DNA from 2 places in the Arthrobacter sp. DNA4 genome. Region 1 is predicted to be linked to the other one. Evidence: riboswitches for the same ligand, from Rfam matches in the RefSeq annotation. Region 1 holds a riboswitch; the other holds the start of a gene.
What was found. Region 1 has a riboswitch for cyclic di-AMP ahead of NMQ03_RS11780 (LysM peptidoglycan-binding domain-containing protein). Riboswitches for the same ligand answer to the same signal wherever they lie in the genome.
Positions count from the first base shown of each region.

Region 2: it holds a riboswitch for cyclic di-AMP, as region 1 does, so the genes downstream of both, NMQ03_RS04230 (C40 family peptidase) here and NMQ03_RS11780 (LysM peptidoglycan-binding domain-containing protein) in region 1, are expected to answer to the same signal.

Region 1 is NZ_CP101466.1:2,560,740-2,565,089, reverse strand. Features, by position in the region: gene NMQ03_RS11790 (ribonuclease Z) at 1-521, shown strand, start outside; gene NMQ03_RS11785 (YdiU family protein) at 505-1,968, shown strand; gene NMQ03_RS11780 (LysM peptidoglycan-binding domain-containing protein) at 2,076-2,921, opposite strand; cyclic di-AMP (ydaO/yuaA leader) riboswitch at 2,925-3,095, opposite strand; gene NMQ03_RS11775 (hypothetical protein) at 3,348-4,163, shown strand; gene NMQ03_RS11770 (TraR/DksA C4-type zinc finger protein) at 4,185-4,350, shown strand, end outside.
Region 2 is NZ_CP101466.1:892,033-896,382, reverse strand. Features, by position in the region: gene NMQ03_RS04235 (NlpC/P60 family protein) at 1-406, opposite strand, end outside; gene NMQ03_RS04230 (C40 family peptidase) at 570-1,250, opposite strand; cyclic di-AMP (ydaO/yuaA leader) riboswitch at 1,321-1,516, opposite strand; gene NMQ03_RS04225 (M23 family metallopeptidase) at 1,629-2,456, opposite strand; cyclic di-AMP (ydaO/yuaA leader) riboswitch at 2,461-2,703, opposite strand; gene NMQ03_RS04220 (metal-dependent transcriptional regulator) at 2,811-3,512, opposite strand; gene serC (phosphoserine transaminase) at 3,805-4,350, shown strand, end outside.

The DNA.
Region 1 (4,350 bases):
CGGAGCCTGACGGACGCACCTTCCTGCCGGAGCGGCTCCAGGCGGCAGGAATCGGAGGCCCGGACGTGGGCCGGCTGCAACGCGACGGCGTCCTTGGGGCAGTCAGGCTGGAGGACGTGAGCGTACCCAGGCCGGGCCAGCGCTTCGCCTTCATCATGGACACCGCGCCGTGCCCCGGCGCCGACGACCTGGCGGACGGCGCTGACCTGCTGGTCACCGAGTCAACGTTCAGCGACGACGACGGCGTCCTGGCACGGCAGTACCTGCACCTTACTGCCGGGCAGGCCGGGGAGTTGGCGGCGTCCGGCGGGGTCCGCACCCTGGTGCTCACCCATTTCTCCGCACGGTACGGTGACGACGTCTCCGTGCTGGAACAACAGGCGCAGGCACGGGCCCCAGGGGTTACCGTGATCGCCGCCAACGACCTTGACCGCATCCCTGTTCCGCGGCGGCGGCAACCAGCGGGAGAAGCAGCGGGCCCAACAACGGCGATAGGGTTAAACCATGACAGCAGCAGCTGAATCCACGGTCACTTTCGATGGCCGTTTCGCCCGGGAACTGGCGGAACTCGCCGTGCCCTGGCAGGCCGAGGAAGCGCCCAGCCCTGAGCTCCTCGTCCTGAACGAGAAGCTGGCAGCGGACCTGGGCCTCGACCCGCAATACCTGCGCAGCCCCGAGGGTGTGCGGCTCCTGGTGGGAAACCACGTGCCGGCCGGTGCCACACCCGTGGCGCAGGCGTACGCCGGACACCAGTTTGGCGGATACTCGCCCCTGCTCGGCGACGGACGGGCCCTCCTGCTGGGCGAGGTCACTGACCGGGCCGGCCGCCTCCTGGACGTCCATCTCAAAGGTTCGGGGCGAACGCCCTTCGCCCGCGCCGGGGACGGCCGTGCCGTCGTCGGGCCCATGCTGCGTGAATACATTGTCAGCGAGGCCATGCACGCACTGCACATTCCCACCACCCGGTCGCTCGCCGTCGTGGCCACCGGGCGGCAGGTCCGGCGCGATGACATGCTGCCCGGCGCCGTCCTGGCGCGGGTGGCAAGCAGCCACCTGCGCGTAGGCAGCTTCCAGTACGCGCGCGCAACCGAAAATATGGACCTCCTGAAACGGCTGGCGGACCACGCCATCAGCAGGCACTACCAGCACGCCGCTGATGCCGCCAACCCCTACCTCGCTCTGTTCGCGGCGGTCGTCTCCGCCCAGGCGGAGCTGGTGGCCCGGTGGATGCTGGTGGGCTTCGTGCACGGGGTCATGAACACGGACAACATGACCATCTCCGGGGAAACCATCGACTACGGCCCGTGCGCGTTCATGGACGCCTTCAACCCGGCCGCCGTCTACAGTTCCATCGACGTCGGCGGACGCTATGCCTACGCCAACCAGCCGGTCCTTGCCGAATGGAACCTGGCCCGGCTCGCCGAGGCCATGCTGCCGCTGATTGACCAGGACCAGGAAAAAGCCGTGGCCCCGGCGGTGGAGGTACTCGGCGGCTTCCGCGGTCAGTACAGCGAGGCATGGACCCGCGGGATGACGGGCAAGCTGGGCCTGGGCGGCGTCGATGAAAGCGGCGCCGCCGGGGCCCTTGTGGATGATGTCCTCGACATCCTGAAGGACGGACCCGTGGACTACACCTTGTTCTTCCGCAACCTGGGCAAAGCGGCTCGCGGGGACCTCCGTCCCGTGCGCGGCATGGTCCTTGACCTGGCCGCCCTCGATGCCTGGCTGGAGCGGTGGCAGGCGCTGCAGCCTGACGCGGAGCTGATGGACAGCGTGAACCCGGCCTACATTCCGCGGAACCACCTTGTGGAGGAGGCGCTGTCCGCTGCCACCGGCGGAAACCTGGCTCCGCTGCAGCAGCTGCTGGAGGCGGTCAGTGAACCCTTCACCGAGCGGCCCGGGCTGGAACGTTACCTGCAGGGGGCGCCCGACGACTTCGGCAGCTACATGACCTTCTGCGGGACCTGACCGAGGCGGCCCGCGGGGTAAAACGAGAGGAGGGTGACAGCCGGTATTCCCGGCTGCCACCCTCCTGCTTCGTCCGGCGCCGCCAACGGCGCCGGACAGTGCGAAGACTAGGCTACGCGCACAGCGGAGTAGCCGCCGAGCCAGCTGATGGAGTGCACCTGCGTGTCGAAGCCGTTGACGCCGCCGCTGACAACCTGGCCGTTGCCTGCGTAAACGCCCACGTGGCCGGAGGTGATGATCAGGTCACCGGGGGCGGGAGCGCCTACGACGGTGCCGTACTGGAAGAACTGGGTGGGGGCCAGATCGCCCACGGACTTGCCGACGGAGCGCAGAGCCTTCTCGACCATGGCGGTGCAATCCTGCTTGAAGCCCAGCTGGCTGTAGGCCGAGGCGAGGATCGCAGCGCCGGTGCCCGTGCCGGTGGTGGATGCCACCGGGGTGGCCGAGGCGTAGGACATGTTCATGCCGGTGTTCGCCGGTGCGGTGGCGGCTGCGGCCTGCACGGGTGCTGCTGCAGGGGCGGGCGCCGGGGCGGCGGTGTAGCCTGCGCCGGGAATCTGGATCTGGTCGCCCGGGTAGATGACCGAGGACAGTCCCAGGCCGTTGGCGGACAGCACGCCGTTGAGGCTGACGCCGTAGGCTGCTGCAATGGCGCCGAGGGTGTCGCCGGAAACGACCGTGTGGACGTTCCCTGCTGCTGCGGCGGGGGCTGCGGCCGGGGCGGCAGGAGCCGAGGTGGCCTGGACGCTGGTCTGCTCAGTGGTGTCCGGGGCGGATACACCTGCATGGGCCGGGGCGCCGACTCCGAAGGCAATGCCGGATGCCGCAGCAACGGCGAGCGCGGGACGGCCCAGGGAGCGGGCCTGGGACTTGGCTGTTACTGCGAGGCCCTCGAGCACAATGGAGCGGGCCGGGGTCGCGCGGTGACGGGCAGTGGTTGAAATTTTTGACACGGTTGATCGCCTCTCCCATGCCTGCGGGGTGAGCTGTCGGGTTCGGGCTGGAGATACCCGGCCGGAAGCAACCCCGCGACGTGCGGAGGCGCTATCGACTTAACCCCAAGGCCACAAGTGGCCGCGGAAACTTGGTTCCCCCGTCCCTGCCAACTGGAGCGGTTGAATCCCATGATCAGCGGCAGGGCTCGGCATGCTGACGGGAATGTCCCGTCTGAGAGGGACACCAAAAGACCATAACCCACGTGCGGCGTGATTGTCACATTTGGATAACATACGAGGTTGTTCTCTCGCATTGGGCAAACGTCTGGACATACACCGCGAGCCAGGGCCTGACCTCAGGTGATACTTTGCCCGTGAAGCACGGTAACAATGTGGAAACAGGCCCCTGCCCTGCGCCCAATCCCGACGGTAAGCTTCGGGACGATGCGCCCGTTCGTGACCTTGGGGAGGCTCCCCCTTGACGGGGGCCTCATGGCGGTTGCCCTGGCCACCCTGGTCAGCAATGCTGCGGCCGCCGAAAAGACGGCCACCGCGCTCACCGCACAGGAAAAGGCCGCCAAGGGCGAGCGGGAACGCCTGTCCGGGGAAGCGAAAGCAAAACTGGACGCCGCACGTTCTGCCCAGGCTTCGCTGGCCGGGCAGGTCGCGGAGGAGCAGCGGCACGGCACTGAGCTGACCGCCCAGCTCGCCACGCTGAAAGGTACGACGGCGGCCATGGAGGGTGGGTACCGGCAGGGCTGGGCTGCACTGGCTGCCTATGAGGCGGCCCAGGCGGCCAAGCGCGCCGCCGCTGAGGAGCAGGCCCGCGGACAGGCGGAGGCCGCAGCCAAGGGTGCCGCAGCGGCAGCCCGGCAGCCCCAGGAGCCCGCACCCCGTGCCGACCCTGCCCAGGCCAATCCGGCCCAACCCGGTCCGGCCCCCGGCGCGGTCAATGATCCCGCCGGGGCGAAAAGCTACGCGTCCGGACGCCTGCCCGCCTACGGGTGGGGCCAGGGCCAGTTCCTGTGCCTGGCCCAGCTGTGGACCAAGGAGTCCAACTGGTTGACCACCGCCACCAACGCCTACTCCGGAGCCTATGGAATTCCCCAGGCCCTGCCCCCGGGGAAGTACGCCAGCGCCGGCGGCGACTGGCTCACCAGCTATCGCACCCAGATCGAATGGGGCCTGGGCTACATCCGTGACCGCTACGGTTCACCGTGCGCGGCCTGGAACCACTCCGTAACCCTGAACTGGTACTGACTGACGCGTTAGGCTGTCTCCATGCCAGATTTCGAACGGTTCCGTGCGCTGCTCGAAGAGGAGCGGGCGCGGCGCCTGGCACTGTTGCCGGCGCTGCGGGCGGACATCGAGGCAGCAAACTCGGCGCGCCAGGGTTCCAATGTCGACGACGAGCACGATCCCGAGGGTGCCACCATCGCCTTCGAAC
Region 2 (4,350 bases), 1.7 Mb from region 1:
TGACCTTGGGAGCAGCAGCCGGCTGGGCGGCAGGAGCAGCAGCCGGCTGGGCGGCAGGAGCAGCTTCCTGTACCTGAACCTCGGGCTCAGGCTCAACGACGGGTGCCGGCGTGGTGGTAACCGCAGGCTTCTCGTAGCTGATGGAAATAGTGGAAGCCGCGGAAATCGGGGCGTCGACGACGGATTCAACTTCCAGCTGGGATGCAGGAGCGGAATCGCGCTTGACGTTGGTGTCGGCAGCGTTGGCCGCGATGCCACTGGTCAGGACCAGACCGGAAGCAGCAGCGATGACAGCAGCCTGGCGGCCCATGCCACCGGCATTGTCGCTGACAGCTTTGGCAATGACAGCGATCGAGTTGGTTTTGGTGACCTCGGCGCGGTGCCGTGCGGTAGCACGAGTCGTCATCAGTTCTCTCTTTCGTTTTTCCTTCGAACCGCGGGTAGGCAGGCAAAGGGAACTGGACGCGCCGGCATCTTGGGGGCAAGCCGGCGCATTCCGAACGGGGATGTGGTTTCTAGCGAAAAAGCTTTGGGCAAAGAAATAGCCCTTGGAGCATGAAGCCCAAGAACTACTTGTTGAGGTGGTAGTACGACGAGGTACCGGTGGCTGCAGGCGAGTGGAGCAGCGTGCCCTGGGAAGGGTTGAGTGCGCTGACCATCATGCCGTTGCCGACGTAGATGCCCACGTGCGCGCCGCCGTTCTGGACAACAACGTCGCCCGGCTGCGGGGTGGAGGTGGGGGTCATGATGTTCCACGCGTTGGTGCGGGGGATGCTGATCCCGGCCTGGGCGTAGACCCACTGGACGAACCCGGAGCAGTCCCAGCCGGTGACGGGGCTGGTGCCGCCCCACACGTAGGAGTGGCCGATGCCGGTGTAGGCGATTGCTGCAATGCCGGAGGTTGCGGCGGAGACAGTCTCGGCAGCCTTGGCGGCAGGGGCAGCGTCCTGGCCTGCGGTGGCAGCGGCGTCGCGCTCGGCCGGCGCGGTGGACTGCGGACGCACCGCTTCCACCTTTGGAGCGGCGGTGGTCTTGACGACGGGACGTTCGAAGGAAACCGTAGCCGTGGGGGCGGCAGTGACGGCGAGGGCCGTCTGGGCCGAACCGGACTCGGTGGATGCGGAGACACCAGCGGTGGTGTCAGCTGCGGTGGCGGGCAGGCCCATGCTCAGGATGAGGCCCGACGCGGCTGCCACAACGGCAGCCTGGCGGCCTACGGTCCCGGCATTTGCACTGACGGCCTTGGACACGGCGTCCAGGGGGTTAATGCGAACCGTTTGCGCACGGTGGCGCGCAGAATTATGGCGTGAAGACACGAAGGTAGCCTCTCCCAATGCCTGCGAGGTGAGCTGTCGGATTCGGATGGGAGTCACCCGGCCACTCTGCTTCCTGGGAAGCTCATGACTTAACCCCAAGGCCTTCAGGAAATGAAGGCCAAAATTGGTTCCCCCGCCCCTGCCAGACGATGAAATGCGAACGGACCTTGAGCGGTGGCAGAGTTAGGCAATCCACTCAAGAGCGTCAACTTCGGAAAAGTTGACGCGAGTTAGACGGTACAGCAGTTTTGTTTCAATGTCACATTCAGGTCACGGCAGGTCCCTGCGATCTGAGAGTGGACAATCATTCGGCTACAGCCAGCCCATGGGATCGACCACTTCGCCGTTGACCTGGACCTCAAAGTGCAGGTGGCAGCCGGTGGATGCGCCCGTGGTGCCGCTGAGTGCCACAACCTCGCCACGGGAGACGGTCTGGCCCACCTTGACGTTGAACGACGACAGGTGGTTGTAGGTGGTCTCCAGCCCGTTGCCGTGGTCGATGACCACCCGGTTTCCACCGCCATACTGGTGCCAGCCCGCGAAGGTCACGGTGCCGGTCGCGGCCGCCAGGACGGACGTTCCGCACTGTGCCACGAAGTCCTGGCCGCGGTGGAAGTCTCCGGAGCCGCCGGTGATGGGGCTCACGCGGTAACCAAAGGGCGAGGCGGTGGTGAGGGATGCCAGCGGTGCGGCCAGGGTGCCGGCCGAGGCGGCCCGCGTGACGGAGCCGGCGGACTGGGCGCTCAGGAGCTGCTTCAGCTTCCCGTCGGGGTCGGCCTGGGTCACCACTGCCGAACGGCTGAAGTCGATTTGGGCGCCAACATCAGCGGAAATCTGGGGCTGCGGGCTGACGGCGGAGGCTGCCAATGGCGCGTTGCCGGCGGCATCCGTGGCCATGACGGGGCTGGTGGCGGGCACTGTGACCGTCAGAACCAGGCCGGTGGCGGCCAGGGCGATTCCAGCTTTCTGGCCAATGCCACTGGCGGCGGCGAACTCCGTCACCTGCCGGAACGGACCCCGGCGGCGGCGCGCATCGCGATGCAGATCGCGGGGACGCTCCGCTGCGACATCTTCGACAACCCGGGGTGCCGAAGGGGGGCCTGCGGCGCGGCGGCGGCCCCGGGAGGTCTGCGTGGTCAAGAAGGGTTCCTCTCTGGAAAAGCCTGCGGAGTTAGCTGTCGGATTCGGGTCAGAGAGATCAAAGACCCGGCCCGTCATGGGCAAGCTTCTGCACAGGGGTATTCCCGGAAGAATCCTTCGCTGGAGAGGCTTGCTGCTGACGGACTTCACCCCAAGGCAGTCCCCCGCTGCCAATTGTGGTTCCCCCGCCTCTGCCAGTAACGACTCGTGCACCCGATCCGCTGGCAGAGCTCGGCTCCGGATCGGGTAACGCTTAAGTATCAACGATTGCTTCCACTATAGGGCCTTAAGACCCTAGGTAACAATTCCGTTATCTTTGCGTGGAAGCTCTGCGCTGGGGTATTGGGACGCGGCTCAGGGCTGCTTAACAGCGACAAAAACATGCGCGGCTACCTCAGGCGGCAACTCCAGCGCACCTTCGATTCCGGACACCCGCACGGAGATGTAATCTCCCACGCGTTCCAGCCCAACGGCAGCGCCGGGCCGGATCCCGCCTTCGTCCAGTTGCGCCAGCAGTTCCGGCTCCACCTGGATTGGCTCAGCCAGCCGGCTGATGGTCACTGCAGAGGCGGGACCGTATCCCTTCATGGCCTCCACCAGGCTGATGGCTCCGTCGGGGAAGCCGGTGGCCGGTTGTCCGCCCAGGGCAGCGAGGCCGGGGATCGGGTTGCCGTAGGGCGATTCGGTGGGGTGGTCCAGCATCTCGTAGATGCGCCGCTCAACGCGCTCGCTCATGACGTGTTCCCAGCGGCAGGCTTCGTCGTGCACGTAGGCCCAGTCCAGACCGATAACGTCAGCCAGCAGGCGTTCGGCCAGCCGGTGCTTGCGCATGACTTCGGTGGCCCGCTTGCGGCCCGTGTCCGTGAGTTCAAGGTGCCTGTCGCCGGAGACGACGACGAGTCCGTCGCGTTCCATCCTGCCGATGGTCTGGGACACCGTGGGGCCGGAGTGGCGCAGACGCTCGGCGATACGGGCCCGAAGGGCAACGATGTTTTCTTCCTCAAGCTCCAGGATGGTCCTGAGGTACATCTCCGTAGTGTCGATCAGATCCGTCATCCAGCTCAGCTCCTCGAGCGCAGTACCTTGCGTTGTCCCACCGTACCGCCTGTTCCCGCGAGGTAGTCCGGGGCTAGCTTAGCCTATTTTGACTTTGTCCGAATAGCTGGCCCCGGGCAGCCACCCACGAACGGGACCGTCTCATTGTCTGGACTTTGCCCCCTCCGGCTCCCGCACCCACTGCCCTTCAGGCAGAATGGAACAGGCCTTCCGCGCAGCCATCGCGCGCTGCGGCCACCCCTTACCCGCCCGTCCGGACCAAAGTTTTCGTCCCCGCCGAATTGGAGCACCTGTGAGCGACACCAGCATCACGATCCCCGCCGACCTCCTGCCCAAGGACGGGCGGTTCGGCGCCGGCCCGTCAAAGGTCCGCCAGGAACAGATCGATGCCCTGGCAGCAGCGTCCAAGACCATCCTCGGCACCTCGCACCGCCAGGCGCCGGTCAAGAACCTGGTCGGATCGGTCCGCGACGGGCTGAGCCGGTTCTTCCGTGCCCCGGAGGGGTATGAGGTGGTCCTCGGCGTTGGCGGCTCCACGGCCTTCTGGGACATCGCAAGCTTTGGCCTGGTGGAGAAGAAGGCCCAGCACCTCTCCTTCGGTGAGTTCGGGTCAAAGTTCGCCGCAGCCACCAACAAGGCGCCCTTCCTGGAGGCCTCCTCGATCATCAAGTCCGAGCCCGGCACCCGTCCGGCAGCGCAGGCCGAGGCCGGCGTGGACGTCTATGCCTGGCCGCAGAACGAGACCTCCACCGGTGTGGCGGCCCCGGTCGCGCGCGTCTCCGGAGCTGACGAGGGATCGCTCGTGCTGGTGGACGCCACCTCGGCGGCCGGCGGCCTG